Regions from separate parts of the Micromonospora sp. NPDC049047 genome, predicted to be linked through region 2. Evidence: predicted binding sites of a transcription regulator. Region 2 holds the regulator's gene; each other region holds the start of a gene.

Region 1 (9,801 bases), on a different contig from region 2:
CAGCGGCGAAGAGGATCAGCAGCTCCCGACGCCCGTGCCCGCCGGGCTGGTCGCTGTCGGCGTGCGGGCCGGGCAGGACCGGCAGATCGCGGGTCAGGGCGGCCAGGTCACCGAGTGTGCGCGCCGTCCACACCGCACCGGCCCGCTCGGAGAACTCGTCGAGGGTCAGCCGGCCCGCCGCTGTGTGCTTGTGCAGCTCGGCGACCACCCGGTTGCGGTCGTCGTCGGAAGCGCGCAGCTCGACATCCACGCTGGACAGCGTACGCGGGATCAGCCCACGTCGAGGGGGTCGGCGAGGAGTCGTTCGAAGGCCAACTCGGCGGCCCCGATCAGGGGGGCGTCCTCGCCCAGCTGCGGCGTGCGCAGCCGGACGTGCTCCAGGCAGGCGGCGAGCGCGTTCGCGTTGAGTCGGCTGCGGACCTGGGCGGCCGAGGCGAGGTAGAGGTCGCGCATGGTACCCCCGAAGATGACCATTTCCGGGTTGAAGACGTTCACCAGGTTGGCCAGCCCGAAGCCGAGCCAGTCACCGGCCTGGCGGACCGCGGTCTGGGCGCGGGCGTCACCACGGTCGGCGGCTTCGAAGACGGCGAGCAGCGCGTCGGGGCCTCGGGCGTCGGAGCGTCCGGCGGCACGGAGCAGACCGTGCTCACCGATCTCGGTCTCCCAGCAGCCCCGGGAGCCGCACTCACAGGGCCTGCCGTCGAGCACCACCTTCATGTGGCCGACCTCGCCGCCGTACCCGCCGTGGCCGGTCAGCCGGCGGCCACCAGCGATGATGCCGGCACCCACGCCGACGTCGCCGTAGAGGTAGAGGACGTTGTCGCAGCCGGCCGCGACCCCCCGGGCGTGTTCGGCGAACGCCGCGACGTCCGCCACGTTGCCCACCGTGACCGGCACCTCGACGCCCAGTTCGGCGGCGAGCGCCGCGCCGATCGGCTCGTCCACCCAGCCGGTGGTCGGCCCGAGCCGGACCAGGCCGTCATCCCGGCGGACCATGCCGCAGACCGCGACGCCGGCACCGACGCAGATCGCGCCGGGCGGCACGGTCTGCTGCATCTCCTTGAGCGCGCCGGCCAGCAGCGGCGCGGCCTCCGCGGCCAGCAGGCCGCGCGGTCGGTCCAGCTCCCGGCGGTCCAGGACCGCGCCACCCAGTCCGATCCGGGCCGCGCGCAACCGGTCCACCTCGACGGAGTACGCGTACGCGTACACCCGGGCCGACTCGGGCCGGACGACAAGTGACGGTCGGCCGGCCCGGCCGGTTTCCTTTGGCGCTCCCTCGCTGACCAGCCCCACTGCGGACAGGTCGGTGGTGAGCGCGCCGATGGTGCTGCGGTTGAGGCCCAGTGTGGTGGTCAGTTCGGCGCGCGTCGTCGCCCCGTGGACGTGCACGTGCCGTAGCAGGGCCCCGAGGTTCTGCCGTCGGACGTCATCCTGACTCGGTCCTGGGCGCATCGTGGTGTTACCTCCCGCGCGGTTAGCGGGTGCCGGTTGCTGCCGCGCGGCGGCGGGAGAGCGCGTCGACGCTGGCGGCGAGGAGCAGCACGACGCCGGTGACCACGTACTTGACTCCCGCGGTGTAACCCATCAGGCCCATTCCGTTCTCGATTACCGCGACCACCGCGCCGCCGAGTACGGCGTCGAGGACGCGGCCCTTGCCGCCGAAGAGGCTGGTGCCTCCGATCACGGCCGCGCCGACCGCGTAGAGCAGTACGTTACTGCCCCCGGTGTTCGGGTCGACCGAGTTGGCCCGGCTGGCGGCCACGATGCCACCGATGGCGGCCATGGACGAGCAGATCACGAAGACCGAGATCCGGATCCGGTCGACGCCGATGCCGGCCCGGCGAGCGGCTTCCCGGTTGCCGCCCACGGCGTAGATGTGCCGGCCGTAGCTGGTGCGTTGGAGGACGAAGGTCCAGACCACCAGAAGCACCGCGATGATCGGCACCACGATCGGCACACCCTTGAGTGAGCTGATCAGGACGTTGCGGCTGCGCTCCAGGTTGAGCACGTACACCGCGGTGACGAGGATGACGGCGAGCCCGCCGATCCGCAGTGCCACCACCGCGATCGGGTCGGTGATCAGACCGCGGGCCACCCGGGTGCGGTGACGCAGCAGTTGCACCGCCCCGTAGCCGACGACCGCGAGGGCGGTCAGCGCCCAGCCCAGCGTGGGGGTGAGGTTGCGGTTGGCGATGGCGACAAGCACCTCGTCGCGCACGGAGATGTTGGTGCCCTCCTTGACCAGCAGCAGAACGACGCCCTGGAAGGCGAGGAAGCCGGCGAGGGTGACCACGAAGGACGGAATGCCGATCTTCGCGACGAGCATGCCGAGCGTGGTGCCGATGACCACACCGGTGGCGACCGCGGCGAGCACGGCGACCCACCAGGGGTAGCCGAGCACTGTGACCACATTGGCCAGCACCGCCGCGCAGACGCCGCTGGCGAAGCCGGCGGAGAGGTCGATCTCGCCGAGCAACAGCACGAAGACCAGGCCCATCGCGATCAGCGTGACCGCCGCGCCCTGGGTGAAGAGGTTTGCGAAGTTGCCGGCCGACAGGAACGACGACGGCCGCATGATCCCGAAGACGGTGCAGAGCACGATCAGGCCGAGCACGGCCGGCAGCGCGCCGACGTCGCCGCCGCGTACCCGGCTGAAGTAGTTGCGGACGTGGCCCCCGACGGTCGGCGGCGGTGTGACGGCCGCGGGGCCGTCCTTCCGCACGGCGGTGGTGGTCATCGGACGCCTCCTGAGATCGAGTCGGCCGGCTGCGGGCCGTCGCCGTTGCTGCCCGGGTCGGTGGCGAGGCCGAGCCCGCCCGAGCGCCCGGCGGTGATCAGCTCGACCACCTGGGCGTGGGTGATGTCTGTGGTCTTCACCTGGGCGACCATCTGGCCGAGGTACAGCGCGGCGATCCGGTCGGAGACGGCGAAGACGTCGTTCATGTTGTGCGAGATGAGCACCACGGCCAGGCCGTTGTCGGCGAGGCGGCGGACCAGTTCGAGCACCTGGGCGGTCTGTGCCACGCCGAGCGCGGCGGTCGGCTCGTCGAGGATGACCAGCTTGCTGTTCCAGAGCACCGCCTTGGCGATGGCCACGGTCTGGCGTTGACCCCCGGAGAGGCTCGACACGTGCTGGCGCAGCGAGGTGACGGTGCGGATGGAGAGGCCGGCAAGGGTTTCGGCGGCGAGCTGTTCCATTGTCGGCTCGTCGAGGACGATGCCGCTGCGCCTCTCCCGGCCGAGGAACATGTTCTGCACGATGTCCAGGTTGTCGCAGAGCGCGAGGTCCTGGTAGACGACCTCGATGCCGAGCGCGGCCGCGTCGCGGGGGCTGCCGATGTGCACCGGTTCACCGTTGAACAGGAACTCGCCGGAGTCGGTGGGGTGGATGCCGCTGATGCACTTCACCAGGGTCGACTTGCCGGCGCCGTTGTCGCCGACAAGCGCTGTCACTTCGCCCGGGTGGACGGTCAGGGCGACGTCGCGGAGCACCTGGACGGGACCGAAGCTCTTGTCGATCCCGCGGAGTTCCAGCAGGGGGGTCGCGGACACGGGGGTCTCCTTCTTAAGGGAGTGTCGGGGCCCGTCCGGCGGGCGCCGCCCGGCACGGGAGAGGTGCTCCCGTGCCGGGCGGCGGTTGTCGTCGCGGCGGGTACTGCGGCGTGGGTCAGCTGATGCCGGCTTCGCCGCAGAACTTGGCGTACGCCGCGGTGCAGACCGTCTCCTTGGTCACGTAGCCGTCGGCGATGACGTCCTTGACGGTGTCCTTGTAGATGGCCTTCGGGGTGAGCAGCACCGAGGGGACGTCCCGGTCACCGTCCTTCACCGACTGGCCGGTGTCCTTCTTCTCGCCCTTGGCGAGCGCGATGGCCAGGTCGGAGGCGGCCTTGGCCTCTTCCCGGACGGCCTTGTAGACGGTCATGCACTGGTCACCGGCGAGGATGTTCTGCAGGCCCTCGGTGCTGGCGTCCTGCCCGGTCACCGGCACCTTGCCGTTGAGCTTGTTCTTCTTCAGGATCGAGATGGCCGCGTTGCCGAGACCGTCGTTGGCGGCCAGCACGCCGTCGATCTTGCCGTTGGCCTTGGTGAGCTGCTGCTCGAAGATCGTCGCGGCCTGGGCGTTGTCCCACGCCGGCACGGCGTCCTCGGGGCCCTTGACGTATTCCTTGCTGTCGAACTTCGGCTTGAGTACCGAGTCGTAGCCGGCCTTGAACAGGGTGGCGTTGTTGTCGGTGGGGGAGCCGTTGAGGTACGCCACGACCGGGTTCTTGACGCCCTTCTCGGTCAGGCACTTCGTCAGGCCCTCGCCCTGGAGCTTGCCGACGTTCTCGTTGTCGAAGCTGACGTAGTACTGGGCGGAGCCGCCGAGGGTGAGTCGGTCGTAGTCGATGGTGGCGACGCCCTGCGACTTGGCCTTGTCGAGAACGGCCTTACCGGTGCCGGAGTCCAGGTTGACGATCATCAGGGCGGTGACGCCACCGGTGATCATCTGGTCGGCGATGGTCTGGAAGGCGGTCTTGTCGTTCTGGGCGTTCTGAATGTCGTACTGGACGCCGGCGGCCTTGAACGCCTCTTCCAGGAACCGACGGTCCGCGGTCTCCCACCGGGCCGAGGACTTGCTGTCCGGGAGGATCACGCCGATCTTGGGAGTCTTGGCGGAGGCGGCCTTGTCGCCGGAGTCGTCGCCACAGGCGGTCAAGCCGCCGGTCGTGAGCAGGCCCACGGCGGCGATGGTGAGGATCCCCTTACGCATGTGCAGGGTCCTTTCGGGGGTGGGGGAGGTGTTGTTTTTGTTGTGTCCGGCAACGTATTTCGGGTCACACCGCCTCCACAAGACCGCGCAGGTGCCAAGTTTGTTGGGAGCGATAACAATTCAGCAACGCGACTGTTACTCCCTGGGTATCCCACGGTGGGATCGACGTAACGAGAGTCGTCAGCGGGTCTGCAACGGGGCGGTGCGGGCGTCGGTGAGCGCCATCAGATCCGCCGCTGCCAGTTCCAGTTGCAGACCGCGCCGACCAGCCGAGACGTAGATCGTCGGGAATTCCAGCGCGGACTCGTCCAGCACGGTGGGCAGTCGCTTGCGCTGCCCGAGCGGGCTGATCCCACCGCGTACGTAGCCGGTGGCCCGTTCGGCCACGGCCCGGTCGGCAAGCGCCGCCCGCTTGCCGCCGACCGCCGTCGCGAGCGCCTTCAGATCCAGTTCGCCGGTGACCGGCACGACAGCCACTGTCAACGCGCCGTCGACAGCGGTCACCAACGACTTGAACACGCGCTCCGGTGGCACGCCCAGCGCCACCGCCACCAGCGCGCCGTAGTTCGGGGCGTCCGGGTCCACCCGGTAGGGGTGGGTGCGGTGCGCCACGCCGCGCTTGACCAACAGTGCCGTTGCCGGAGTGCCCTGTCCTGCCACCCCGCCGACGCTAGTCGACCGGCCGACCGATCAGCACTGTCGGTGCGCCGGCGACCCGGGTGAGCACCAGGCTCGCCGCCTCGTCGCCGGCCAGCCGCAGGTCCCGCCGAAGCTGCTCCGGCGTCAGCGCGGAACCCCGCTTCAGGATCTCCACCCGGCCCACCCGGCGGTCCCGCAGCAGCGCCCGCAGGCGCTTGAGCGAGAACGGCAGCACGTCGGTGATCTCCAGGCAGCGCGCGTACGGGGTGCGGGTCGGCAGGTCCGCATAGAGGTAGGCGATGCTCGGATCGCCGAGGGTGGCGTCCAGGTCGCCGGCCAGTTCGGCGACGAGGTGCGCGCGGACCACCGCCGGGTCCGGGTCGTACAGGTAACGCCGGGGCGGCCCGACCGGTGCCTCGTCGGCACCCGAGCCGGTGAGCTGGTGGCGACGGGTCTCGACGCCCTGCTGGCGGTAGAGCGTCGCGCGGCGCGGCACCTCCGCCAGCTCGCCGCACCAGAGCGCGGCCTCCACCAGGTCGCCGTCAACGCCTACCCACTCCGCCTCCGCGCCAGCGGGAATGAGCGCGTGGTCCAGGCCCGGCGCCACCTTCACCACGGTGCGCGGCACCCGCTCCGCCAGCCCTGTCACGAAGTCCCACGGTGGCGAGTAGGCGCGCGGGTCGAAGATCCGTCGCCCGGTGCCGCTGGCGCGGCGGGCCGGGTCGCAGAACACCCCGTCGACCCGGGAGACGTCGAACGCTGTGGCATCCCCGCACTCGACGGTGAACAGCTCGGCCAGTCCGGCCGCCTCCGCGTTGGCGGCGGCCATCGCGGCGGTCACCGGGTCGGCTTCCACCCCGTACACCCGGATGCCGGCGCGGGCGGCGGCCAGCGCGTCCGCGCCGAGGCCGCAGCCCAGATCGCCAAGGGTGCGCACACCTGCCGCGTGCAGCCGGGCGGCCCGATGGTCGGCGACCACCCGGCGGGTGGCCTGCTCCAGCCCGGGGCGGGTGAGGAACATGGCAGCGGCGGCCGGACCGAACTTGCCGACCGCCCGGTGCCGCAGCTCGGCCTGGGTGAGCGCCGCCGCGGCCAGCGTCGGCGGCACCCCGGCCGCGCGCAGCGCCGACGCCGCGGTCAGCGGATCACCGCCGGCCAGCTCGGCCGCCGCGGTGAGCGCCGCCGACCCCTCGGGGGTACGCAGCGCCGCCAGCTGATCGAGATCCACCCGGCCATTGTCCCGGCCCGGCTCGGCCGCCGGGACGGTGGTGCCAGTCGGCCGGCTCCGGGCGGCCGGCTCTGCCGCGGTGAACGCCTGCGGGCACCGGGGCGGGTGTCGGCGGGGATGTTGGTGTCGCCGGCTGCGTCGGGCGGGGTGTTGGTGTCGGCCGGCCGCGTCGGGCGGGGATGTTGGTGTCGGCCGGCTGCATCTGGCGGGGGTGCGGCCGGTGTCGGGTGTGGTGTCAGCCGGTCGGGGTGGCGGTGATGAAGGCTCGCCAGCTCGCCGGGGTGAAGGTGAGTGCCGGCCCGGCCGGGTCCTTGCTGTCGCGCACGGCGACCATGCCGGGCAGGTTGTCGGCGACCTCGACGCACGCGCCGCCGTTGCTGTTGCTGCGGGAGGACTTGCGCCAGGTGGCGTGGGTCAGGTCCATGTCTGCACCACTTCCTCGATCAGCCGGGCGGACTGCCGGCATGGCAGCGCTTCGCCGGTCACAGTCTCCCAGTGGCGCTCCAGGGCGGCAACGTCGTTCGGGCCGTCCACTGTCTGCCCCCGGAGCTGGTTGTCCAGGTGGGCCAGCTCGGCCCCGTTGCCGAGCCGGGCCAGGATGAACGGCCCGTTGAGCCCGACGTGCCAGGGAGCGTCGGCCGGCACGACCCGGACCTGCACGTTCGGCTCGTTGCTCACCGTCAGCAGGTGCTGTAGCTGCTCGCGCATGATCTTCCGGTCGCCGAGCTGCCGGCGCAGCGTGTGCTCCTCCAGCACCGCGACGAGGTGCGGACGAGGGTCGGCGGTCAGCACGGCCTGCCGGGCGAGCCGGGTCACCACCCGCGTCTCGACCTGCTCGGCGGTCAGCTCGCCGCCCACTCCGAGCATCGCCCGCGCGTACCCCTCGGTTTGCAACAGGCCGGGAATCACGGCCGGGTCGTACCAGCGCAGCGCCGCGGCCTCCCGCTCGTTGTCCTCCCAGGGGCGGAACCAGTCGGGCGCGGCGTGGAAGCGGATCAGCTCCAGCATGCCGACGAAGAGACCACCGGTGTCCAGGGTCGAGTCGACGCGGGCGACGTAATCCGGCTTGACCGGGTTCTGGCCGGTCTCGACCGCACTCACGTACGACGATGAGTAGTTGACCAGTTTGCCCAGCTCCTCCTGGCTGAGCCCGCGCGCCTGGCGTGCGCGGCGTAGCTGTTCGAGCAGGAACGTCAGGGTGGGTATCCGGGACACTCGGCTCCCTTTCCGCAGCTTCCGGTGATGGCAACCGACGGTAGGGAGACGGCCACGCCGGGACGAGGCGCTACCGGCGTGTTGCGGTAACGACTGGCGGAACTGTGGCGACACGGACAGCGGCGCGTTGGCACTCTCCTTGACGGAGTGCTAGCCACGGAATAACCTGCGATTAGCACTCTCACCCTGAGGGTGCCAGCTTCCGGGTCTCGCGACCCGGGTGCGCACGCCAGGCGGACCGGCACCCGCGACGACGGCCCCGCCCGGTGGCATGAGGCAGATTGACGCTGGTCGGCCCCGCCGGCCAGCAACGAAACCAGTACCCCAGGAGGGTATGCCCGTGACTACCGCGACCAAGGTTGCGATCAAGCCGCTCGAGGACCGCATCGTGGTCCAGGCGAACGAGGCTGAGACCACCACGGCGTCGGGCATCGTGATCCCCGACACCGCCAAGGAGAAGCCGCAGGAGGGCACCGTCCTCGCTGTGGGCCCGGGGCGCGTCGACGACAACGGCAACCGGGTTCCGGTTGACGTGCAGGTCGGCGACACCGTCCTTTACTCGAAGTACGGCGGCACCGAGGTCAAGTACGCCGGCGAGGAGTACCTGGTGCTCTCCGCCCGCGACGTCCTCGCGGTCATCGAGAAGTAAGCAACCGATCAGTGTCACTGCCCCGGTCCGGCTCGCCGGGCCGGGGCAATGGCGCTTCGAAGGGACATTTATGGCGAAGATCCTGAGCTTCTCGGACGACGCCCGGCACCTGCTGGAGCACGGTGTCAACGCCCTCGCTGACGCGGTCAAGGTCACCCTCGGCCCGCGCGGGCGCAACGTCGTCCTGGACAAGAAATTCGGTGCGCCGACGATCACCAACGATGGTGTGACCATCGCCAAGGAGATCGAGCTCACCAACCCGTACGAGAACCTTGGCGCGCAGCTGGTCAAGGAGGTGGCGACCAAGACCAACGACGTCGCCGGCGACGGCACCACCACCGCGACAGTGCTCGCCCAGGCGATGGTCCGCGAGGGCCTGCGCAACGTGACCGCCGGGACCAACCCGGCCGGCCTCAAGCGGGGCATCGACGCGGCGGCCACCAAGGTCTCCGAGGCGCTGCTCGGCCGTGCCGCCGAGGTCACCAGCAAGGAGTCGATCGCGAACGTGGCGACGATCTCCGCGCAGGACGCCACCATCGGCGACCTGATCGCCGAGGCGATGGAGCGGGTCGGCCGCGACGGTGTCATCACCGTCGAGGAAGGCTCCATGCTCACCACCGAGCTGGACGTGACCGAGGGTCTCCAGTTCGACAAGGGCTTCATCTCGCCGAACTTCGTCACCGACCTGGAGAGCCAGGAGTCCGTCCTTGAGGACGCGTACATCCTGGTCACCACCCAGAAGATCTCGGCGATCGAGGAGCTGCTGCCGCTGCTGGAGAAGGTCCTGCAGAACAGCAAGCCCCTGCTGATCATCGCCGAGGACGTGGACGGCCAGGCGCTCTCCACCCTGGTGGTCAACTCGCTGCGCAAGACCCTCAAGGTCTGCGCGGTCAAGGCCCCGGGCTTCGGTGACCGGCGCAAGGCGATGCTCCAGGACATCGCGATCTCCACGGGCGCCGAGCTGGTCGCCCCGGAGCTGGGCTACAAGATCGACCAGGTTGGCCTGGAGGTGCTCGGCACCGCTCGGCGCATCGTGGTCGACAAGGAGAACACCACGATCGTCGACGGCGGCGGCCAGAAGGCCGATGTCGCCGACCGGGTGGCCCAGATCCGCAAGGAGATCGAGGCCTCCGACTCCGACTGGGACCGGGAGAAGCTGGCCGAGCGGCTGGCGAAGCTCTCCGGTGGCATCGCCGTCATCAAGGCTGGCGCGGCCACCGAGGTCGAGATGAAGGAGCGCAAGCACCGCATCGAGGACGCCATCGCGGCGACCAAGGCTGCGGTCGAGGAGGGCACCGTGCCCGGCGGCGGCGCCGC
Region 2 (9,801 bases):
CCAGGGTCTTGATGGTCAGCCGGGTGCCCAGCGCCGCCGCGGTCATCGGCACGGTGACCCGGCAGTGCAGGTCGTCACCCTTGCGGGAGTAGACGTCGTGCGGCCGCTCGTGGATCTCCACGTAGAGGTCACCGGCGGTGCCGCCACCCGGGCCGACCTCGCCCTGCTGGGCCAGCCGGATCCGCATGCCGTCCTCGACGCCGGCTGGGATCTTGACGGTCAGCGAGCGGCGGGTGCGCACCCGGCCGTCGCCGGCGCAGGTGGGGCAGGGGTGCGGGATGGTGGTGCCGTAGCCCTGGCACACGGTGCACGGCCGGGCGGAGACCACCTGGCCGAGGAAGGTGCGCTGCACCGACTGCACCTCGCCCCGACCGGCGCACGCCTCGCAGGTCGCCAGGTGGGTGCCGGCGGCCGTGCCGGCGCCGGAGCAGGTGGTGCAGAGCACCGCGGTGTCGACGGTGATCGGGGCTTCGACGCCGAAAGCCGTCTCGTGCAGGTCGAGTTCGAGACGCAGGATCGCGTCGGCACCGGGCCGGGTCCGCGGTCGAGGGCCGCGGGCGTTGCCGCCCGCACCGCCGAAGAACGCGTCCATGATGTCCTGGAAACCGACGAACGGGCCGGCGCCGCCGGGGCCACCGGGGCCGCCGGCACCACCGCCGCCCGGGGCGAGCGGGTCGCCACCCAGGTCGACGATCTGCCGCTTCCGGTCGTCCGAGAGGACCTCGTACGCGGCGTTGATGTCCTTGAACTTCTCCTGAGCCTCCGGGTCCGGATTGACGTCCGGGTGGAACTGGCGTGCCAGCTTGCGGTAGGCGCGCTTGATCTCGTCATCGGAGGCTTCCCGGCTCACACCGAGGATGCCGTAGTAGTCCCTGGCCACTGCGTTCCGTGTCCTCATGTTCGTCTCGCGTTGCGCCGATCCGGCGGCGATCAGCCGGCCGTCGGCCCTGACTGGTCAGTTCTGGGCCAGCAACTCGCCCACGTAGCGTGCCACGGCGCGCACCGTGGCGATGGTGCCGGGGTAGTCCATCCGGGTCGGCCCCAGCACCCCCAGGCCACCGACGATCGTGGCGCCCGGGCCGTACCCGGTGCTGACCACCGAGGCGGCCCGCAGGTTGTCGAACTCGTTCTCGTCGCCGATCAGCACCCGGGTCGTGCTCGGCTCGGTCTCGCCGATGAGCTTGAGGAGCACCACCTCCTCTTCCAGCGCCTCCAGGATCGGACGCAGCGAACCCTGGAAGTCGAGCAGGCCGCCGCGGGTGAGGTTCGCGGTGCCGGCCAGCGCGATGCGTTCCTCGTGCCGCTCGACGAGCGTCTCCAGGAGCACCGTGGAGAGCGTGGTCATCGCCGGACGCAACTCGGCCGGCACCTCCTCGACGAGCGCCTGCACCAACGGCGGCGTGTCGGACAGCCGCGCGCCGGCGAGCTTTTCGTTTGCCAGCCGGCGCAGGTCGATGACGTCGTCGGCCGGCACCGGAGCGGGCAGCTCCACAAGTCGTTGCTCGACCCGCCCGGTGTCCGCGATCATGACGAGCATCAGCCGGGTGGTGGAGATCGGCACCAACTCCAGGTGCCGCACCGAGGAGCGGGCCAGGCTCGGGTACTGCACGACGGCCACCTGCCGGGTCAGCTGGGCGAGCAGTCGCACCGTGCGGTGCACCACGTCGTCGAGGTCGACAGCGCCGACCAGGAAGCGCTCGATGGCCCGGCGTTCCGCCGGGCTGAGCGGCTTGACCCGGGACAACCTGTCGACGAAGAGTCGGTAGCCGCGGTCGGTGGGCACCCGGCCGGCACTTGTGTGCGGCTGCCGGATGTAGCCCTCCTCCTCCAGCACGGCCATGTCGTTGCGGACCGTGGCCGGGGAGACCCCGAGCTGGTGCCGCTCGACAAGCGCCTTGCTGCCGACCGGCTCCTGGGTGGAGACGTAGTCTTCGACGATCGCGCGGAGCACTGCGAGTTTCCGGTCGTCGAGACCCATCCTCCGCACCTCCTGTCGCACGTCGGCCGCCGGTGCCGTGGCCCCGGTCGGGCCGTCCTGGCACTCGACTGTAACGAGTGCCAGTCTACGTCGGTGTACCCGCCGGCGCGATGATCAACGAACGTCCACTGGTGCGGCGTTGCCACGGGCACCTACCGTGACACGCATGACTGAACCTCCTCGCCCTCCCGGCGCGGGTGACCCTGGTAACTACCCGCCCGAGCCGACCTCTCCCGGCTCGTACCCGTCGGCCGAGCCACCCACCGCACCACTGTCCGGGGCGCCTGGCCCGGGCGGCTATCCCCCGGCCGGTGGCTATCCGCCGCCTGCCGGTGACCAACCGCCGTCGGGCGGCTACCCACCGGCAGGTGGCTACCCACCGCCCGGGGGCTACCCGCCCGGTGGCTACCCGGGTGGCGGATATCCGACCGGCGGCGCCTACGGCGGCCCCGGCGGCGGTTTCGCCAGCAACGAGGACAAGACCTGGGCGCTCGTCGCGCACTTCGGCGGTGCCGCCGGGATGATCCTCAGCGCCGGGGTGCTGGGCTGGATCGGCCCGCTTGTGGCGTTGCTGGCGCGGGGCAACCAGTCCCCCACGACGCGCTCGCACGCTACGGCGGCGCTCAACTTCCAGCTCCTCTGGTCGATCGTCGGCCTGGTCGGCTGGGTGCTGTCCTGCATCCTGATCGGCTTCCTCGGGGTCGGAGCGGCCGTCATCCTCGGCACCGTGTTCGGCATCGTCGCCGGCATCAAGGCCAACGAGGGCCAGCTCTACCGCTACCCGATGTCGGTCAACTTCATCAAGTGACCCGGCCGGCCGCTCCCCCGGCCGGTCGGTGCCCCGCTGCCCCGCTCCGGGGCGGCGGGGCTGGCTCAGGGCAGCAGGTCGCGCACTACCGCGTCGGCGAGCAGCCGCCCGCGCAGGGTGAGCACTGCCCGACCGGCCGCGTACTCGTCGGCGGCCAGCAGACCGTCGGCGAGCGCCCGCTCGGCGCCGGCCCGGCCGGCGGCGTCGAGCACCGCCAGCGGCAGGCCACTGGCGAGCCGCAGCCGCAGCATCACGTCCTCCATGTGCGCCTCGTCGACAGTGAGCACCTCCCGGGCCAGGCCGGGAGACGCACCAGCGGCCAACCGCTTGGCGTACGCCGAGGGGTGTTTGACGTTCCACCAGCGCACCCCGCCGACGTGGCTGTGCGCGCCCGGCCCGAGCCCCCACCAGTCCGCGCCGCTCCAGTAGAGCAGGTTGTGCCGGCAGCGGGCGTCGTCGGTGCGGGCCCAGTTGGAGACCTCGTACCAGGAGAGCCCGGCCGCGTCGAGGGCGGCCTCGGCGGCCAGGTAGCGGTCCGCCGCCACGTCGTCACTGGGGTACGCCAGCTCGCCGCGCTTCATCCGGGCGGCGAGCCGGGTGCCGTCCTCGACGATCAGGGCGTACGCGCTGACGTGGTCCACCCCCGCGGCCACCACCTGCTCCAGCGAGGCGGCGAAGTCCTCGGCCCGCTCCCCCGGGGTGCCGTAGATCAGGTCCAGGTTGACGTGCTCGAACCCGGCGTCGCGTGCCTCCAGGGCGGCGGCGGTGGCCCGGCCGGCGCTGTGTTTGCGGTCCAGGATCGCCAGCACCCCCGGGGAGGCGGACTGCATGCCCAGCGATATCCGGGTGTAGCCGGCGGCCCGCAGCAGCTTCAACGATTCCGGGGTGACCGACTCGGGGTTGGCCTCGGTGGTGACCTCGGCGTCGGCGGCCAGCCCCCAGGTGCTGTCGATGCCGTCGAGGATGCGGGCCAGGTCGTCGGCGGGGAGCAGGGTGGGGGTGCCGCCGCCGACGAAGACGGTGTCGACCCGGGGCGGCGGGCTGTCGCCCAGCACCCGGGCCGCGAGGGCCAGCTCGGCCAGCACGGTGTCGGCGTACCCGTCGCGGCTGGCACCGCCGCCCAGCTCGGCGGCCGTGTAGGTGTTGAAGTCGCAGTAGCCGCAGCGGCTGGCGCAGAACGGCACGTGCACGTACACGCCGAAGCCGCGCGCGCCGACCGCCGTGGTGGCGGTGGCGGGCAGCGATCCGTCGACGGGGACGGTCTCACCATCTGGAAGGAGGCCGGGCATGGCCACTAGTGTGCCCGGCATGACCTCTCCCGACGTCCTCGTGCGGGTCGCCACGGCCCGTGGGGTGACCACCCTCACCCTGGACAGCCCGCACAACCGCAACGCGCTCTCCACCGGCCTGATGACCCAGCTGCTGGCCGGGCTGGGTGACGCGGTCGCCGACGAGACGGTCCGGGTGATCGTGCTCGACCACACCGGCCCGGTCTTCTGCTCGGGCGCGGACCTGAAGGAGACGGCAGCGGCGTACGCCAGCGGCACAGTGCCCGCCGGGATGCTCGGTGACGTGCTCGCGGCGCTCTGGGAGTGCCCGAAGCCGGTGCTGGCCCGGGTGGGCGGGCCGGCCCGGGCCGGCGGGCTCGGCCTGATCGCCGCCGCCGACCTGGCGGTCTGCGCCGACGAGGCGACGTTCGCGTTCACCGAGGTGCGGATCGGGGTGATCCCGGCGGTGATCTCGGCGACCGTGCTGCCCCGGCTGCACCCGCGCGCCGCCGCCGAGCTGTACCTGACCGGGGACACCTTCGACGGTCGGCGAGCCGCCGAGATCGGCCTGGTCACGGCCAGCGTGCCGGCGGACGGGCTGGACGACGCGGTGCGGCGCTACTGCGACTCGCTGGTGCGCGGCGCCCCGGGTGCCCTGGCCGGCGCGAAGGAGCTGCTGCGCCGACCGGGCACCGCCGAGCTGCGCGCCGACCTGGCCCGGCTGTCCGCCCTGTCGACCGGCTACTTCCTCTCCGAGGAGGGACGCGAGGGGGTCATGGCCTTCCGCGACAAACGACCGACTCGATGGGTGGCCGCTCTGGGCGGTGGTTCTGCTGATCATGCCGGGTAGGACGGGGACCGCCGGGACGCCGCCGGTGAGCCGCGGCGCCCCCGCGTCCGTTCGGTCGGGTCACCAGGCGGTCGCGCCGCCGTCGACCGGGTAGTTCGCTCCGGTGATGTACGACGCCCGGTCGGAGGCCAGGAACACCACAAGTTCGGCGACCTCCTCGGGTTGAGCGAACCGCTTGAGCAGCGTCTTGCCGGTGATCGCGTCCCGAGCCGCCTGGTTGTCGCCCAGGTCGCGCTCGCTTGCCGGGCTGATGATCGGCCCCGGGCTGACCGCCACCACGCGGATCCCGTGGGGTGCGCCTTCGAGCGCAAGCTGTCGCGTCAGGCCGATCACGCCGGCGTTGGCGGCGGTGTGACCCACCATCGGGGGTACGTGACCGGCGATCATGCCAGCCATGGAGGCAGCGTTGATGATGACGCCGCCGCCCCGCTGAACCAGATGTGGCCAGGCGAACTTCGACACGAAGTACGGCATGTCCAGTTCACCGGTGATGGTGTAGCGCCAGTCCGCCACGGAGAAGTCCGGCATCGGGCCGAAGCGCAGGGCGGCGGCGTTGTTGTAGACCACGTCGAGCCCGCCGTAGACCGTTGCGGCGTCCTCGACGAACGTCCGCACCTGTTCCGGATCGGTGAGGTCGACAGGCGCGATGCCGGTCATCTCACCGCCGGCGCCACGAACGAGTTCGACAGTCTCGTCGTTGCCGGCGACCTGGATGTCGGCCCCGACGACCTTCGCGCCTTCCCTGGCGAAGATCTGCGCCGCGACGCGCCCCAGGCCGCCGCCGGTGCCGGTGATGAGCACAACCTTGCCGTCGAGCGTTCCCATGGCATTCCTCCTCGCTCCGTGGCCCGGTCCGGTCGGCTTCGCGAACCACCGGGCGGGCCAGCGATTGACATGTCAACCGTGACAACTCCTTGACCGGTCAATCACTTCCCGTGCGGTCGGGGCGGCGACCCACCCGACAGGCAGCGGCCCGACCGCCCGGGGCAACGCCTCCCGGGCGGCGGCAACCCCGGCACCACCTACTGCGGATTGTCGTTGAGCCGGGGTGGGCGGGCGGGCTATCCGGGCAGGTGAGAGCGCGCCCGCAGCGGGAATGCCTCGATCGGAACGCGTCGGCGGAGCCGACCCCGAACCGGGACGGAGCCGCCGAGCCGACCCCGAACCCGCGCGGACGGCCCGATGGGCGCGACGGAGACGTACGCTTGGCAGACTTGTCGATCTGGGGGTGTGGGTGCGAACTCGGGCAGCCGTTGCGGGTGGAGTGGTCCTCATCCTCGTCGCCGTGATCGCGATCTGGCTCGTCGCACGGCAGGTCGGGGGTGGCCTACAACTGCCGCTGGCGGCACGCAAGTGCACGGTGCAGGCCGACGGCCGGGTCGCCCTGGACGCCGACCAGATGGCAAACGCGGCGACCATCGCGGCGATCGGCGCCCAACGCGGCATGCCCGAACGGGCCGTGGTGGTCGCGCTGGCCACGGCGTACCAGGAGTCGGGGCTGCGCAACCTCGCCGACGGCGACCGCGACTCGGTCGGCCTGTTCCAGCAGCGGCCGAGTCAGGGCTGGGGCACCTCGGCACAGATCCGCGACCCGCGCTACGCGGCCAACCGGTTCTACGCGGCGCTCAAGAAGGTCCGCGGCTGGGAGAAGATGCGCGTCACCGACGCCGCCCAGCGGGTGCAGCGCTCGGCCTTTCCGGAGGCCTACCAGAAGTGGGCCGACAACTCCGAGGTGCTCAGCCGGGCACTGATGGGCGACGCCACCGGCGCGGTCGCCTGCACGGTGGGGCGTACCCCGGTGATGCAGGGGGCGGCGGCCACCGCGCAGCTCACCCGCAACCTGGGGCTGGACTGGGGCTTGAAGGGCCTCGACCCGAACGATCCGACCGGGCTGACGGTGACTCCGGGCGACCAGCGCGACGGCTGGCGGTACGCGCACTGGCTGGTCTCGCACGCCCAGGATCACGGGGTGAAGCGGGTGCAGTTCGGCGACCTGGAGTGGACCGCCCGGGGCGGCACCTGGGGTCGGGTGGACGGCCGGCAGAACTCCGCCGGCCAGGTGGTGGCCGAGGTGTTCAACGAGGGCTGACCGGCCCTGGATCTCTTAACCGGCAGTCACCGCACAATCGGACAAAAACCCTCAAACTTCGTCCTCGATCACGAATATCTCACTTTGCGCAACCCTCCCGCTGCACGGGGTTCCAGCCGGGGTCCACTCCCGCAACGCGGCCTCCCCGGCGCCTTGGCCACCGCGTTACGATCGGCGGCCTGTGCCAGAAAAGGTTTCACCTCATGGGGAGGGGTACGACGCGGTGTTCGATTACGGCGACCGGACCGGTTACGAACCGATCAGCGACACTGACCGCAAGGAGTTCCACGAGCAGGGCTTCCTCCTGCTGCGCAACGTCCTGACGGAGGACCACCGGGCGGCGCTGGAGGCGGCTGTCGACCGCGTCTACGCGGAGGAGCAGGCCAAGGGCACCACCAAGAAGGACGGCACCCTGCACCTGCTGGGCTTCCTGGAGCGCGACGAGCTGTTCGGCGAGCTACTCACCCACCCGATCGCCTTCCCGTACATGTGGGGGCTGGCCGGCTGGAACATCTACACCCACCACAACCACCTGGACGTCACCCCGCCGGCCGCCGAGCCGGAGAAGCCGTACTGGGGTTGGCACCAGGACGGGTACCGGCAGAACTCCGACCCGGAGACCATGGACCCGAACCTGCCCCGGCCGATGTTCTCGCTGAAGGTCGCGTACGTGCTCTCGGACCTCTCCGAGACCGGCCGCGGCGCCACCAAGGTCATTCCGGGCAGCCACCTGAAGAACTCGCTGCCCCGGCCGGCGGACCTCACCGTGCAGAACCCCGACCCTGAGGGCACTGTAGAGATCACCGCCAACCCGGGCGACGCGTTCATCTTCGACCGCCGGCAGTGGCACTCCCGCTCGACGAACCTGTCGACGATCACCCGCAAGATGCTCTTCGTCGGCTACACCTACCGGTGGATCCGTCCGCTCGACGAACTGCACCCCGACGTGAACGGCGAGTGGTACCGCAACCGCACCCCGGTGCAGCGTCAGCTCATCGGTGAGGGCACCCACACCGCCAACTACTGGGGCATCAACTGGGACGGGTACGTCGACGACGAGATCCCGCTGCGCAAGGAGCTCAAGGAGCGCGGCCTGCTGGACCGTAACATCCCCTGGCTCCGCTGATCACCCGCGTCTGAGAACGGCCCCCCGCCACCGTTGGCGGGGGGCCGTTTTCGTATGCGCGCTTCCGGGCCACCAGGCGCCGCGCTGTCGGTAGCGTGACGGGTAGGCAGAGCCGGGGCGTAGCGCCTGGCCGGGGCGCGGGGGTGGCACAGGAGGCAGCCGCAGTGACGTCCGCTCCGCTCCCCCGGATCCTCCGCCGTCGCGGCGAGCCGGAATATCCGACCTTCCTGGAACTCTTCTTCGACCTGGTCTACATCTTCCTGCTCTCCCGGCTCTCGGCCAGCCTGGGCGAGAGCCTCACCGTCCGGAACGCGGCGCAGACCGCCGTCCTGCTGCTGGCCGCGTGGTGGGTCTGGGTGCTCACGGCGTGGCTCACCGACCTGTTCAACCCCCGACTGCCGATCATCCAGGCGACCGTCCTGCTGGTCATGCTCGGCACGCTGCTGATGGCGATCGCCACGCCGCACGCCTTCGGCAGGTACGGGTGGCTCTTCGTCGCCGCGTACTTCGGCATCCACCTGGTCCGGGACGCCGTCCTGATCCCCGGCACCCGGGTCAATCGTCGGATCCAGGCCCGGAGCATCCGGGTCTTCTTCTGGTTCGGTGTCACAGTGGCGCCCTGGGTGGCCGGGGTGTTCGTGGACGAGACGGCTCGGCTGGTGCTCTGGTCGCTCGCGGTGGCGGTCGACCTCGGCTCGGCACGGTTCGGCTGGCCGACACCGGGGCTGGGGCGCACCGAACTCGCCAGCCAGATCTTCACCGGGGTGCACCTCTCCGAGCGGCACCGGGCGATCTTCATCGTCGCGCTCGGTGAGTTGATCCTGAGCACCGGCATGGGGCTGGCCGGCAGCGGGTTCACCGTCGGTCAGATGACCGCCAGCGCTGTGGCGTTCGTCAGCGCGGTCCTGCTGTTCCAGCTCTACTTCCAGCGCGTCCAGCGGATCCTGGCCCGACCCAGGGTCACGACTGTGGAGCGGGTCCGCTCCGGCACCTCCACCTCGTACACCCATCTGGTGATGGTGGCCGGGGTGGTGTTGGTCTCGACCGGCACCTCGATGGTCATCGCTCGGCCGTCCGGTCACACGCCGGTGGATGTCATGGTTGCCATCCTCGGCGGGCCGGCGCTGTTCCTGCTCGGCAGCGTGCTGTTCGACGCCGTGGTGACGGCCCGGATTCTCTGGTCCCGGGTGCTGGCGATCGTGCTGCTGGCGGCCGTGCTGCTGTGCGCGCTCGTCGCGCCCGGCGTGTTCCGGCTACCGCCGTTGACCGTCCTGGTGGTGGCGAACCTGGTCCTGCTGCTCACCCTGGCCGGGGAAGCGCTGGGCGCACGTCGCGGGCTGGTCGAGGCCACCGCGCCGGCCCGATGAGGGTCGCCCCGCCGCCGCGCGGGGTCTCACCCGAGCATCGGCGGCGCTGGCGTACGGGCGTGCCGTCGGGTGCTCACCAGGTTCGCCACGGCGATCAGGGCCAGCACGCTCATGGCGAGCAGAGCGACCATGACCGGCGGCAGCACGGGCGTGGTCGGCGCCAGGCACGCGAGCAGCACCACGCCGGCCAGCCGGGACCGCGAGATGCGTCCGAACACGGTGAAATCGAGGAGGCCCCGGCCGAGCAGGAACAACGCGGGGCTGCCGAGGATGACCGCGGCCCACGACGGCGGGGTCTCGCCCAACGGGCGCCCC
Region 3 (9,801 bases), on a different contig from region 2:
GAACACGCCGCCCCGCAGCAGATCGCCCTCTTCGTGGCCACCACCCCGCTGATCACCCAGTTGGTCCGCTGGGCCCGGGACGGCGTACGGCCGAAGCCGCTCCTGCTGGCCCTCTCCCTGGTGGCGCTCCTCGGAGTCGGCCTGGTGATCACCCGCGGGAGCCTGGCCGGGCTCGGCCAGTTCGGTCTGGGTGGGCTGATGATGATCGGTGCGGTGCTCGGCTGGGGTATCTACACCCACGGTGCGAGCCGGTTCGGCGCCTGGTCCCCGCTGCGCTTCACCACCCTGACGGCGCTCGCCGGCACGGTGGCCATGCTGGCCGCGAGCATCGGCGCGGACGCCGTCGGGTGGCAGCACGCGCCGGCCGCCGCCGACCTCGCGGCGGTCACCCCGCAACTGGGGTACGCCGTGCTCGTCGGCGCGGTGGTCGCGGTCCTGGCCTGGAACACCGGTGTGCAGCGGCTCGGTGCCGCCAACGCCGCGCTGTTCATGAACCTGGTCCCGGTCACCACCTTCGCGGTGCAGATCGTCCGCGGCTACCGCCCGGAGCCGATCGAGCTGATCGGGGCCGCCATCACGATCGGGGCGCTGGTCGCGGCGAACCTCGCCACCAGGGTGCGGCCCCGGCCCTCGTCGCCGCCGCAGTCCACCGCGATCACCGACCAGCTCGCGGTGGTCGACCCCGTCGCGGTCAGCCGCCGCTGACCCGCCTGCCGTCGCTGGGCCCGGCAGCGCGGGGACGAAAGTTGCAGCGGATTCGTGGCACGATGAGCCGCCTGCCACCGACCCCGCCATCGATCCTGCGGATGGCCGCCCAGCGAGGGACATCGTTGTGACATCGATCGAGATTGACCGATGAACCCCGAGCAGCGCGCCCTGGTCACCATGGTGTCCGCTCTGGTCGGGATCCTCTTCGCGGGCGGTGCGGTCTGGCTGGTCGCCGGGGGCGGACGGCCCACCGGCGACGACATCCTGGCCGCGGGCTGGATCATGGCAGCTCTACTGGCCGCGTTCGGTGCCGTGGCGATCTGTCTCGGGAAGCGCCGCCGCCGGTAACTGGCTGAGTCGTTCGGCTCACAGCGTGGGATCCGCGGTAGAGGCGGCGGCCATCGTTGCCTAGACTCGACAACACAACTGCATACCTCATCCAGAGGGGCTGAGGGATACGGCCCGACGACGCCCCGGCAACCACCCCGCGCGCTCACCGCTGAGCGACCCGCGGGGCAGGTGCCAATTCCGTCCCCGCCGCACGGTGCGATGTGGGGAAAGATGAGAGGAACCTCGACATGACGTCGACGCTCGCCGCCTCCGGCATCGCCACCGCCGCCAGCCCCGCCCGCGCCCTGGTCTGCCGTGCCTGCTCGGCCCGTTACCCGCTGGTCGCCCAGCACGCCTGCTACGAGTGTTTCGGCCCGCTGGAGGTCGACTACGACTCCACCGCCCTGGCCGCCGTCACCCGCGAACAGATCGAGGCCGGCCCGGACAACATCTGGCGCTACGCCGCACTGCTCCCCGCCGGTCAGGACCCGGCCAGTCGGGTCACCCTCGACCCGGGGCTGACCCCGCTGGTGGCGGCCCCGCACCTCGCTGCCGAGCTGGGCATCACCGCACCGCTGTGGGTCAAGGACGACAGCGCCAACCCGACCCACTCGTTCAAGGACCGGGTCGTCTCGGTGGCGCTCACCGCCGCGAAGTCGCTCGGTTTCACGAGGTTCGCCTGCGCGTCGACCGGCAACCTGGCCAACTCGGTGGCCGCGCACGCCGCCCGTGTCGGGGCACCTTCAGTCGTCTTCATCCCCAGTGACCTGGAGCAGGGCAAGGTCGTCACCACCGCCGTCTACGGCGGTGAGCTGGTCGCCATCGACGGCTCGTACGACGACGTCAACCGGCTCTGCGGCGAGCTGGTGGAGACCGACGAATTCGAGGACACCGCGTTCGTCAACGTGAACGTCCGGCCGTACTACGCGGAGGGTTCCAAGACCCTCGGCTACGAGGTGGCCGAGCAGCTCGGCTGGCGCATCCCGGCGCAGGTGGTCATCCCGATGGCCAGCGGCGAGCTGCTCACCAAGATCGACAAGGCGTTTTCCGAGCTTGTGGAGATCGGCCTGGTCGAGGCGCCGGCCGGCGGTTGGAAGGTCTTCGGAGCCCAGTCCGCCGGCTGTAGCCCCATCGCCACCGCGCTGCACGCCGACACCGACACGATCATCCCGGTCAAGCCCACCGGCATCGCCAAGTCGCTGAACATCGGCGACCCGGCCGCCGGCGTCTACGCGCTGGAGGCGGTCCGCCGCACCGGCGGTTGGATGGAGTACGCCGACGACGACGAGATCCGCGCCGGCATCCGCGATCTGGCCCGCACCACGGGCGTCTTCGCCGAAACCGCAGGCGGGGTGACAGTGGCGGTGCTCCGCAAGCTTGTCGAATCAGGTCGCCTCGACCCGACCGCGGAGACCGTCGTGTTCAACACGGGTGAAGGTCTGAAGACCGTTGACGCGGTGGCCGGCCAGGTCGGACCGACCCACCACATCAAGCCCTCGCTGCGCGCCGCCCGCGACGCCGGCCTCCTCGGCTGACCCGTTTGATCCACTCGGGTTCCTGGAAACCGCGGTGTCCGCCCGGCCCGGACCGCCCGTTGTCATGAAACCCGAGTGGATCAAGGGCGGTGCGCATGGCGCCGTGCGGGGTGACGGTCTGCTGGGCGGGTTGGCGTGATGGATGGGCGGGGTTGTCCGAAAGGTCGAGTGGATCAGTCGGGTAACTGAGGTTTCGCTGTGAGTGTGGAAAACCCGCCGCTGCGGACTTGACGGCAGGAACCGGACGGCGCAAGATGCTCCGTGCGGGAGGGCATTTCGCCGAAGACTTTTGAAGTTCTTGCGACCCAACGCCGGAGGCGTTGTGCGAGTGTCCCTCCCGACCACGTTCGATCGGGCCAGCGAGTAATTCGCTGGCCCGATCGCTTTTCCGGATGCACGCTCAGCGGCATGACCATCACCATCGCGTCGTTCGACGGCGCCGACCGGACGTCGGTCGACGAGGCGTACCGGATCGGCGCGGCGGCCAACGAGGTCGACCTGCCGGACTTCCCGCCGTTCTGCAGGCGACGCTTCGACGCGCTGTTCCACACGCCGATGCCCGGCACCCGGTCGCTCTGGGCGCTGGCCCGGCTCGACGGCGCGCCGGCCGGTTTCCTCCAGCTGGACCTGCCGCAGCTCGACAACACCGACAACGCCACGGTCGAGCTGACAGTGCATCCGGAGCTGCGGCGTCGGGGCGTCGGTCGGGCACTGCACGAGTACGGCGTACGCCTGCTCCGCGAGCACGGACGCAAGCGGGTCGTGGCGATGGCCGTCTCCGCGCTGCCCGACGGTCCGGCGCGAAGCGCGGCGGGCGACGCGTTCGCCGCGACGACCGGAGCCCAGCCCGCACTCGCCGAGGTGCGCCGCCGTCTCGTGGTCGCCGACATCGACCGGGTCGCGCTGCGGACGGCGCTCGCCGAGGCCCGGCCGCGAGCCGAGGGCTACCGGTCGGTCTGCTGGCAGGGCGCCACGCCGCAGGAGTACATCGCGGACATCGCCTACCTGGACGGCCGGTTGATGATGGACGCGCCGATGGGTGACGTGCAGTGGGAGCCGGAGCAGGTGGACGCCGAACGCATCCGCGGCACCGAGCGCGCCCTGGAGGCCAGGGGTCGGCGGCGCTACCACCTCGGGATGCGACACGAGGCGTCCGGCCGGATCGTCGCCTGGACGCTGCTGGACGTCAGCGCCTCCGCCGACTGGCACGCGTACCAGCAGATCACCATCGTCGACCCGGCTCACCGGGGGCACCGGCTCGGCCTCATCGCCAAGGCCGAGAACCTGCACCACCTGCTCACCCACGAACCGGCGGTACGCGTCATCGACACCTGGAACGCGGCAAGCAACACCTACATGGTGGCGATCAACGAGCAGCTCGGCTTCCGCCCGGTGGACGCCTGGACCGACTGGCAGCTCACCCTCTGACGGGTATCGGCGCTACTGCTCGCCGAGGTGACTCAGGCATGATGGCGGGCATGACGGAGACCCCGCATCCCCTGTACGAGAGGCACGCCGACACCCTCAACCGTGCGCTGACCGCGATCACGGAGCGGGGCTACTGGTCCGCCTATCCCGAATCTCCCAGCCCCCGGGTGTACGGCGAGACCGCCGCCGCCGACGGTAAGGCCGCCTTCGAGGCGTACCTCGGTGGTGATTTCCCGCTCGACCAGCCGGGCACCGGCGCACGGGTCGCCACCGAGACGAGCCCGTTCGGGGTGGAGCTGGCGGTGCGGTACCCGCATGCCGGCCCCGGCGAGCTTGTCGACGCCGCCTCCGCCGCGCTGCCGGCCTGGCGTGACGCCGGCCCGCAGGCGAGGGTGGGGGTCTGCCTGGAGATTCTGGACCGGCTGCACAAGCACATCTTCGAGTTGGCGAACGCTGTGCAGTTCACCAGCGGGCAGGCGTTCGTGATGGCCTTCCAGGCCGGCGGCGCGCACGCACTGGACCGGGCGCTCGAGGCGTTGGCGTACGCGTACGCCGAGATGACCCGGCATCCGGGCACTGCCAGTTGGGAGAAGGCCGCCGGCAAGGGTGACCCGCTGCGGATGACCAAGACGTTCCACGTGGTGCCGCGCGGGGTGGCGTTGGTGATCGGTTGCAACACCTTCCCGACCTGGAACTCCTACCCGGGGTTGTTCGCCTCGCTGGTCACCGGCAACCCGGTGCTCGTCAAGCCGCACCCGCGAGCCGTGCTCCCGCTGGCGATCACCGTGAAGTACGCCCGGGAGGTGCTGGCCGAGGCTGGCTTCGACCCGAACCTGATCATGCTGGCGGCCGAGGCCCCCGGTGAGAAGCTCGCCAGCGACCTGGCCCTGCACCGCTCGGTGAAGATCGTCGACTTCACCGGCTCCACCGAGTACGGCGACTGGCTGGAGACGCACGCCCGGCAGGCGTCGGTCTACACCGAGAAGGCCGGCCTGAACACCGTCGTCATCGACTCCACCGACGACTTCGCCGGCATGTGCCGCAATCTCGGCTTCACGCTCACCCTGTACAGCGGTCAGATGTGCACCACCTCGCAGAACATCCTCATCCCGGCCGGTGGCATCGAAACCGACCAGGGGCACAAGAGCTTCGACGAGGTGGCCGGCGGGATCGCCGCCGCGGTCGGCAAGCTCACCGCCGACCCGGCCCGGGGCGTCGAGCTGACCGGCGCCATCGTCAACGACGGGGTGCTGGAGCGGCTGGCCGAGGTCACCAAGGTCGGCGAGCCGGTGCTGGAGTCGCGGGCGGTGACCCACCCGGTGTACGCCGACGCTGTGGTGCGTACCCCGACGATCGTGAAGCTGACCGCTGACGACGAGGAGACGTACGGCCGGGAGTGGTTCGGGCCGATCTCGTTCGCCATCGCGACCGACTCCACAGCGCACAGCCTGGAGTTGCTGCGCCGCACGGTCGGCGAGAAGGGTGCGCTCACCGCCGGGGTCTACTCGACCGACGAGGCGGTGCTGGACGCCACCGAGGCGGTGGCGGTCGAGGTCGGGGTGCACCTGTCCGGCAACCTCACCGGCGGGGTCTTCGTGAACCAGTCGGCGGCGTTCTCCGACTTCCACGGCAGTGGCGCCAACGCGGCGGCCAACGCCGCGCTCACCGACGGGGCGTACGTGGCCAACCGCTTCCGCATCGTCCAGTCTCGACGCCACGCCTGATCTCTGGCGGATTTCCGGGGGCAGCACCGTTCCTCGTTGCCCCCGGAAACGCGTCCCGTGTCGCGCCCCGGGGATCCCTCGGGTCAGGCCGATCGGCGCATCTGCAGCTCGGTCAGGGCCGGGATGGTGGGGTGGGGGACGCGCACGCCGGTGTCGGTGAAGCCCAGCCGTTTGTAGGCGCGGTAGGCGCGGTCGTTGCCGACCACCACCTCAAGCAGCAGGTCCGGTCGGCCGCAGGCGCGTGACCAGGCGGCCACCCCGTCGATCAGTTCACCGAGCAGGCCGCGCCCCCGCCAGGCCGGCGTGATGTAGACCGCGTAGATCACCGTGAGCCCGGGTTCGTGCGGGGAGACAGTGCCACCGGCGTGTCCGACGAGCCGGCCGCCCGGGTCGGCGATGAACTGCGCGTTGCCGGGGCCGGCCGAGGTGTACGCGACCCGGGCGGCGAATTCGGTGTGCGGCCGGGCCGCCGCGTCCGCCAGGGTCTCCAGGAAGGCCAACGGTGCGTCGGCGAGCATCTCCAGGCGCAGGGCCCGCATTCGGGCGGCGTCCTCCGGCCGGACCCGGCGGATCTCCGCCTGCCGCAGGGCTGTCGCGCCCGTATCGGTGGTCATGCCCGCATGCCTACCACAGGGGCGGTGGCCGTTACGGCAGCGCCGGCCCCGTCGGCCGGTCGGCCCGGTGCCCGGGAAGCGCGTCGGCCTGGATCCGGCGCGTCGAAAAACCGGACCGACAAGCGCGGTCGGCGTACCCCGGAATGCGCCCGATTTGTGGCCGTGCGCGGCGCTCACTCCTCGTGTAGCGTGCGATTTCGGTCACCTTTTTCAATGGTCGTCATCGATCGCTGAGGTGGTGGCCGGTGGGCGTCCGGCAGTGCCGTGCGCCAGGTCAGGCGACACCGCGCAGAGTGGGGGAAGTACACCGTGGCACAGGGCACCGTGAAGTGGTTCAACTCCGAAAAGGGCTATGGCTTCATCGCCGTCGACGGCGGTCAGGACGTGTTCGTTCACTTCTCCGCGATCGAGATGGACGGCTACAAGGCGCTTGACGACGGTCAGCGGGTGGAGTTTGAGATCGGCCAGGGTCAGAAGGGCCCGCAGGCCGAGCACGTACGCGTCGTCGCCTGAGCTCTCCTCCTCGATCGGCCCCGCGCGGCGGGGCTGCGGCATCGGCGGACAACCGGGAAGATCGTGGCCGTTCCAGCCGATGCTGAGGAGCGTTCATGACCGACCAGCCGCCCCCGCCCACCCCACCCTCTGGGCCGGGGGAGCCGGGCTCGTCCGATCCGACCGTCCCGTTCGGCGGTTCCGGCTCGGCCGGGGAGCCACCGGCCCCGTCGCAGCCGGGCGTACCACCGACTGGCCCGCCGCCCGGCTGGGACCCGGCGCCGCAGGGTTGGACGTTCCCGCCCACCGGCGGCTACCCGCCCGGGGCGGGTCCCTACGCCGCCCAGCAGTGGTACCCGGCGGCGCCGGTCGGCTGGTATCCGCCGGGTTACGGGCTCGACCCGAACGATCCCCTTGTCACTCCGCCCGGCGCCGGCCTGGCGGGCTGGTTCAGCAGGTGTGCGGGAGCGCTGCGCCGGGGTTGGCGGCAGTTGGTGCCCATCATGCTGCTCACCCAGGTGCTACCGGCGGCCGTGCTCTCGGTGATCTCCCTGGGCCTCGAACCGCCGGCCGATTGGGCCGTCCCGTCCGGGTCGGCGTCGGCTCCCGCACTGCCTGACAATTTCGCAGTCGATCTGGCGGGCCTTCTCGGGGCGCTGATCGGCGGCAGTCTGCTTGTCGGGCTGGTGCAGGCGGTCGGGTGGGCCGCGGGCAGTTGGGTGATCACGCAGCAGGCGTCCGGTCAGCCGGGCAGCCTGGACTCCGCACTGCGCTACGGCCTGCGTCGGGCCCTCGGGCTGTGGGGGTGGACCCTGCTGATCAGCGTGCTCGTCGGCATCGGGTTCTGCTGCTGCGTGCTGCCGGGCATCTACCTGACGTTCGCGCTGAGCATGGCGGGCCCGGTCTATCTCTTCGAACGCCAGGACCCGATCGGCAGGTCGTTCCGGATGTTCCACGACCGGCTCGGCCTCATGTTGGGTCGGGTGGCCCTGGTGGGCCTGGCGATCATCATCGTCAACGTGATCTCCGGCGGCCTGGAGGGGGTGGGCACCGCGGCGTTCGGCGACGAACCCTTCGCGTCGCCCGGCTCCGCGATCGGGGTGGTGGCGGTGATCGCGGTCACCGCCACGCTGGCCCTGCCGGCCCACCTGGCCCAGCTGCTCGGTCTGCTTGTGACGTACGTCGAGCAGCGCGCCCATGAGGCGCCGGTGAACAGCGCCGGACTGGCCGCCGAACTCGGCTGAGCGGCCCCATCGTGCTTGCACTCGGCAGGGGAGAGTGCTAAACAAGTCATTGGCACTCGCATACCGTGAGTGCCAATGGTCGGGACGGTGGGGCCAGGTTGCACCGGCGTGGAGACGCCGGGGCGGCACATGGCCGGTCGTCGCGGGCTATCCGGCCCGGCCGAAGGACGTCGTCGTCGCCAGGTGGCGACGTCCCAAGGTGCGTACACCAGGCGGCCCATTCGAGGCACACATCTCGGGTGGCCCGTGAGTGTCCAGGAGGACAACGCCGTATGGCCAAGATGATCGCGTTCGACGAAGAGGCGCGCCGCGGCCTCGAGCGGGGCATGAACCAGCTCGCCGACGCCGTAAAGGTGACCCTCGGCCCCAAGGGCCGCAACGTCGTGCTCGAGAAGAAGTGGGGTGCCCCCACCATCACCAACGATGGTGTGAGCATCGCCAAGGAGATCGAGCTCGAGGACCCGTACGAGAAGATCGGCGCTGAGCTGGTCAAGGAGGTCGCCAAGAAGACCGACGACGTTGCCGGTGACGGCACGACGACGGCGACCGTCCTGGCCCAGGCCCTGGTTCGCGAGGGCCTGCGCAACGTGGCCGCCGGCGCCAACCCGATGGCCCTGAAGCGGGGCATCGAGGCCGCTGTCGCGAGCGTCTCGGAGGAGCTGTCCAAGCTCGCCAAGGACGTCGAGACCAAGGAGCAGATCGCCTCCACCGCCTCCATCTCCGCTGGCGACAGCACCGTCGGCGAGATCATCGCCGAGGCGATGGACAAGGTCGGCAAGGAAGGCGTCATCACCGTCGAGGAGAGCAACACCTTCGGGCTGGAGCTGGAGCTCACCGAGGGTATGCGCTTCGACAAGGGCTACATCTCGGCCTACTTCATGACCGACCCGGAGCGTATGGAGGCCGTCTTCGACGACCCGTACATCCTGATCGCCAACAGCAAGATCTCGTCGGTGAAGGACCTGCTCCCGATCCTGGAGAAGGTCATGCAGTCGGGCAAGCCGCTGCTGATCATCGCCGAGGACCTGGAGGGCGAGGCTCTCGCCACCCTGGTGGTCAACAAGGTCCGTGGCACCTTCAAGTCGGTCGCCGTCAAGGCGCCGGGCTTCGGTGACCGCCGCAAGGCCATGCTGACCGACATCGCCATCCTCGCCGGTGGCCAGGTCATCAGCGAGGAGGTCGGCCTCAAGCTCGACGCCGCCAGCCTCGACATGCTGGGCCGCGCCCGCAAGGTCGTGGTGACCAAGGACGAGACCACCATCGTCGACGGTGCCGGTGACGCCGAGCAGATCCAGGGCCGGGTCAACCAGATCCGGGCCGAGATCGACAAGAGCGACTCCGACTACGACCGGGAGAAGCTGCAGGAGCGGTTGGCCAAGCTGGCCGGCGGCGTTGCGGTCATCAAGGTCGGCGCGGCCACCGAGGTCGAGCTCAAGGAGCGCAAGCACCGCATCGAGGACGCCGTTCGCAACGCGAAGGCCGCCGTCGAGGAGGGCATCGTCCCGGGTGGTGGCGTCGCGCTGGTCCAGGCCGGCAAGACCGCCTTCGACAAGCTCGACCTGGTCGGCGACGAGGCGACCGGTGCGAACATCGTCAAGGTCGCGCTGGACGCCCCGCTGCGGCAGATCGCCGTCAACGCCGGCCTCGAGGGCGGCGTCGTGGTGGAGAAGGTCCGTAACCTCGAAGCGGGTCACGGCCTCAACGCCGCCAACGGCGAGTACGTCGA

Evidence for each region. The regulator HrcA, encoded in region 2, represses chaperone genes, less so after heat shock. The targets are predictions, from matches to a motif close to GGTTNGCACNCTCNNNNNGAGNGTGCNAACC.
Region 1: groES (co-chaperone GroES) is a predicted target of HrcA. The motif match lies at 8,006-8,036, and genes of this name have one in related genera.
Region 3: groL (chaperonin GroEL) is a predicted target of HrcA. The motif match lies at 8,123-8,153, and genes of this name have one in related genera.

What each region holds. Positions count from the first base shown of each region.
Region 1 covers NZ_JBEZEY010000014.1:54,259-64,059, reverse strand. Annotated here, with positions in the region: gene AB0B86_RS21765 (DUF1707 domain-containing protein) at 1-250, opposite strand, end outside; gene AB0B86_RS21760 (ROK family protein) at 271-1,452, opposite strand; gene AB0B86_RS21755 (ABC transporter permease) at 1,475-2,737, opposite strand; gene AB0B86_RS21750 (ATP-binding cassette domain-containing protein) at 2,734-3,552, opposite strand; gene AB0B86_RS21745 (substrate-binding domain-containing protein) at 3,668-4,753, opposite strand; gene ybaK (Cys-tRNA(Pro) deacylase) at 4,934-5,413, opposite strand; gene AB0B86_RS21735 (methyltransferase domain-containing protein) at 5,424-6,620, opposite strand; gene AB0B86_RS21730 (DUF397 domain-containing protein) at 6,856-7,044, opposite strand; gene AB0B86_RS21725 (helix-turn-helix transcriptional regulator) at 7,035-7,835, opposite strand; gene groES (co-chaperone GroES) at 8,170-8,484, shown strand; gene groL (chaperonin GroEL) at 8,555-9,801, shown strand, end outside.
Region 2 covers NZ_JBEZEY010000006.1:73,578-83,378, reverse strand. Annotated here, with positions in the region: gene dnaJ (molecular chaperone DnaJ) at 1-880, opposite strand, end outside; gene hrcA (heat-inducible transcriptional repressor HrcA) at 956-1,978, opposite strand; gene AB0B86_RS11950 (DUF4870 domain-containing protein) at 2,145-2,786, shown strand; gene hemW (radical SAM family heme chaperone HemW) at 2,852-4,075, opposite strand; gene AB0B86_RS11940 (enoyl-CoA hydratase-related protein) at 4,095-4,904, shown strand; gene AB0B86_RS11935 (SDR family NAD(P)-dependent oxidoreductase) at 4,965-5,729, opposite strand; gene AB0B86_RS11930 (hypothetical protein) at 6,133-6,993, shown strand; gene AB0B86_RS11925 (phytanoyl-CoA dioxygenase family protein) at 7,217-8,119, shown strand; gene AB0B86_RS11920 (low temperature requirement protein A) at 8,284-9,486, shown strand; gene AB0B86_RS11915 (low temperature requirement protein A) at 9,513-9,801, opposite strand, start outside.
Region 3 covers NZ_JBEZEY010000009.1:59,096-68,896, forward strand. Annotated here, with positions in the region: gene AB0B86_RS16395 (DMT family transporter) at 1-705, shown strand, start outside; gene AB0B86_RS16400 (hypothetical protein) at 856-1,056, shown strand; SAM riboswitch class I at 1,141-1,276, shown strand; gene thrC (threonine synthase) at 1,287-2,573, shown strand; gene AB0B86_RS16410 (GNAT family N-acetyltransferase) at 2,982-4,001, shown strand; gene paaN (phenylacetic acid degradation protein PaaN) at 4,052-5,725, shown strand; gene AB0B86_RS16420 (GNAT family N-acetyltransferase) at 5,809-6,339, opposite strand; gene AB0B86_RS16425 (cold-shock protein) at 6,649-6,852, shown strand; gene AB0B86_RS16430 (hypothetical protein) at 6,948-8,075, shown strand; gene groL (chaperonin GroEL) at 8,348-9,801, shown strand, end outside.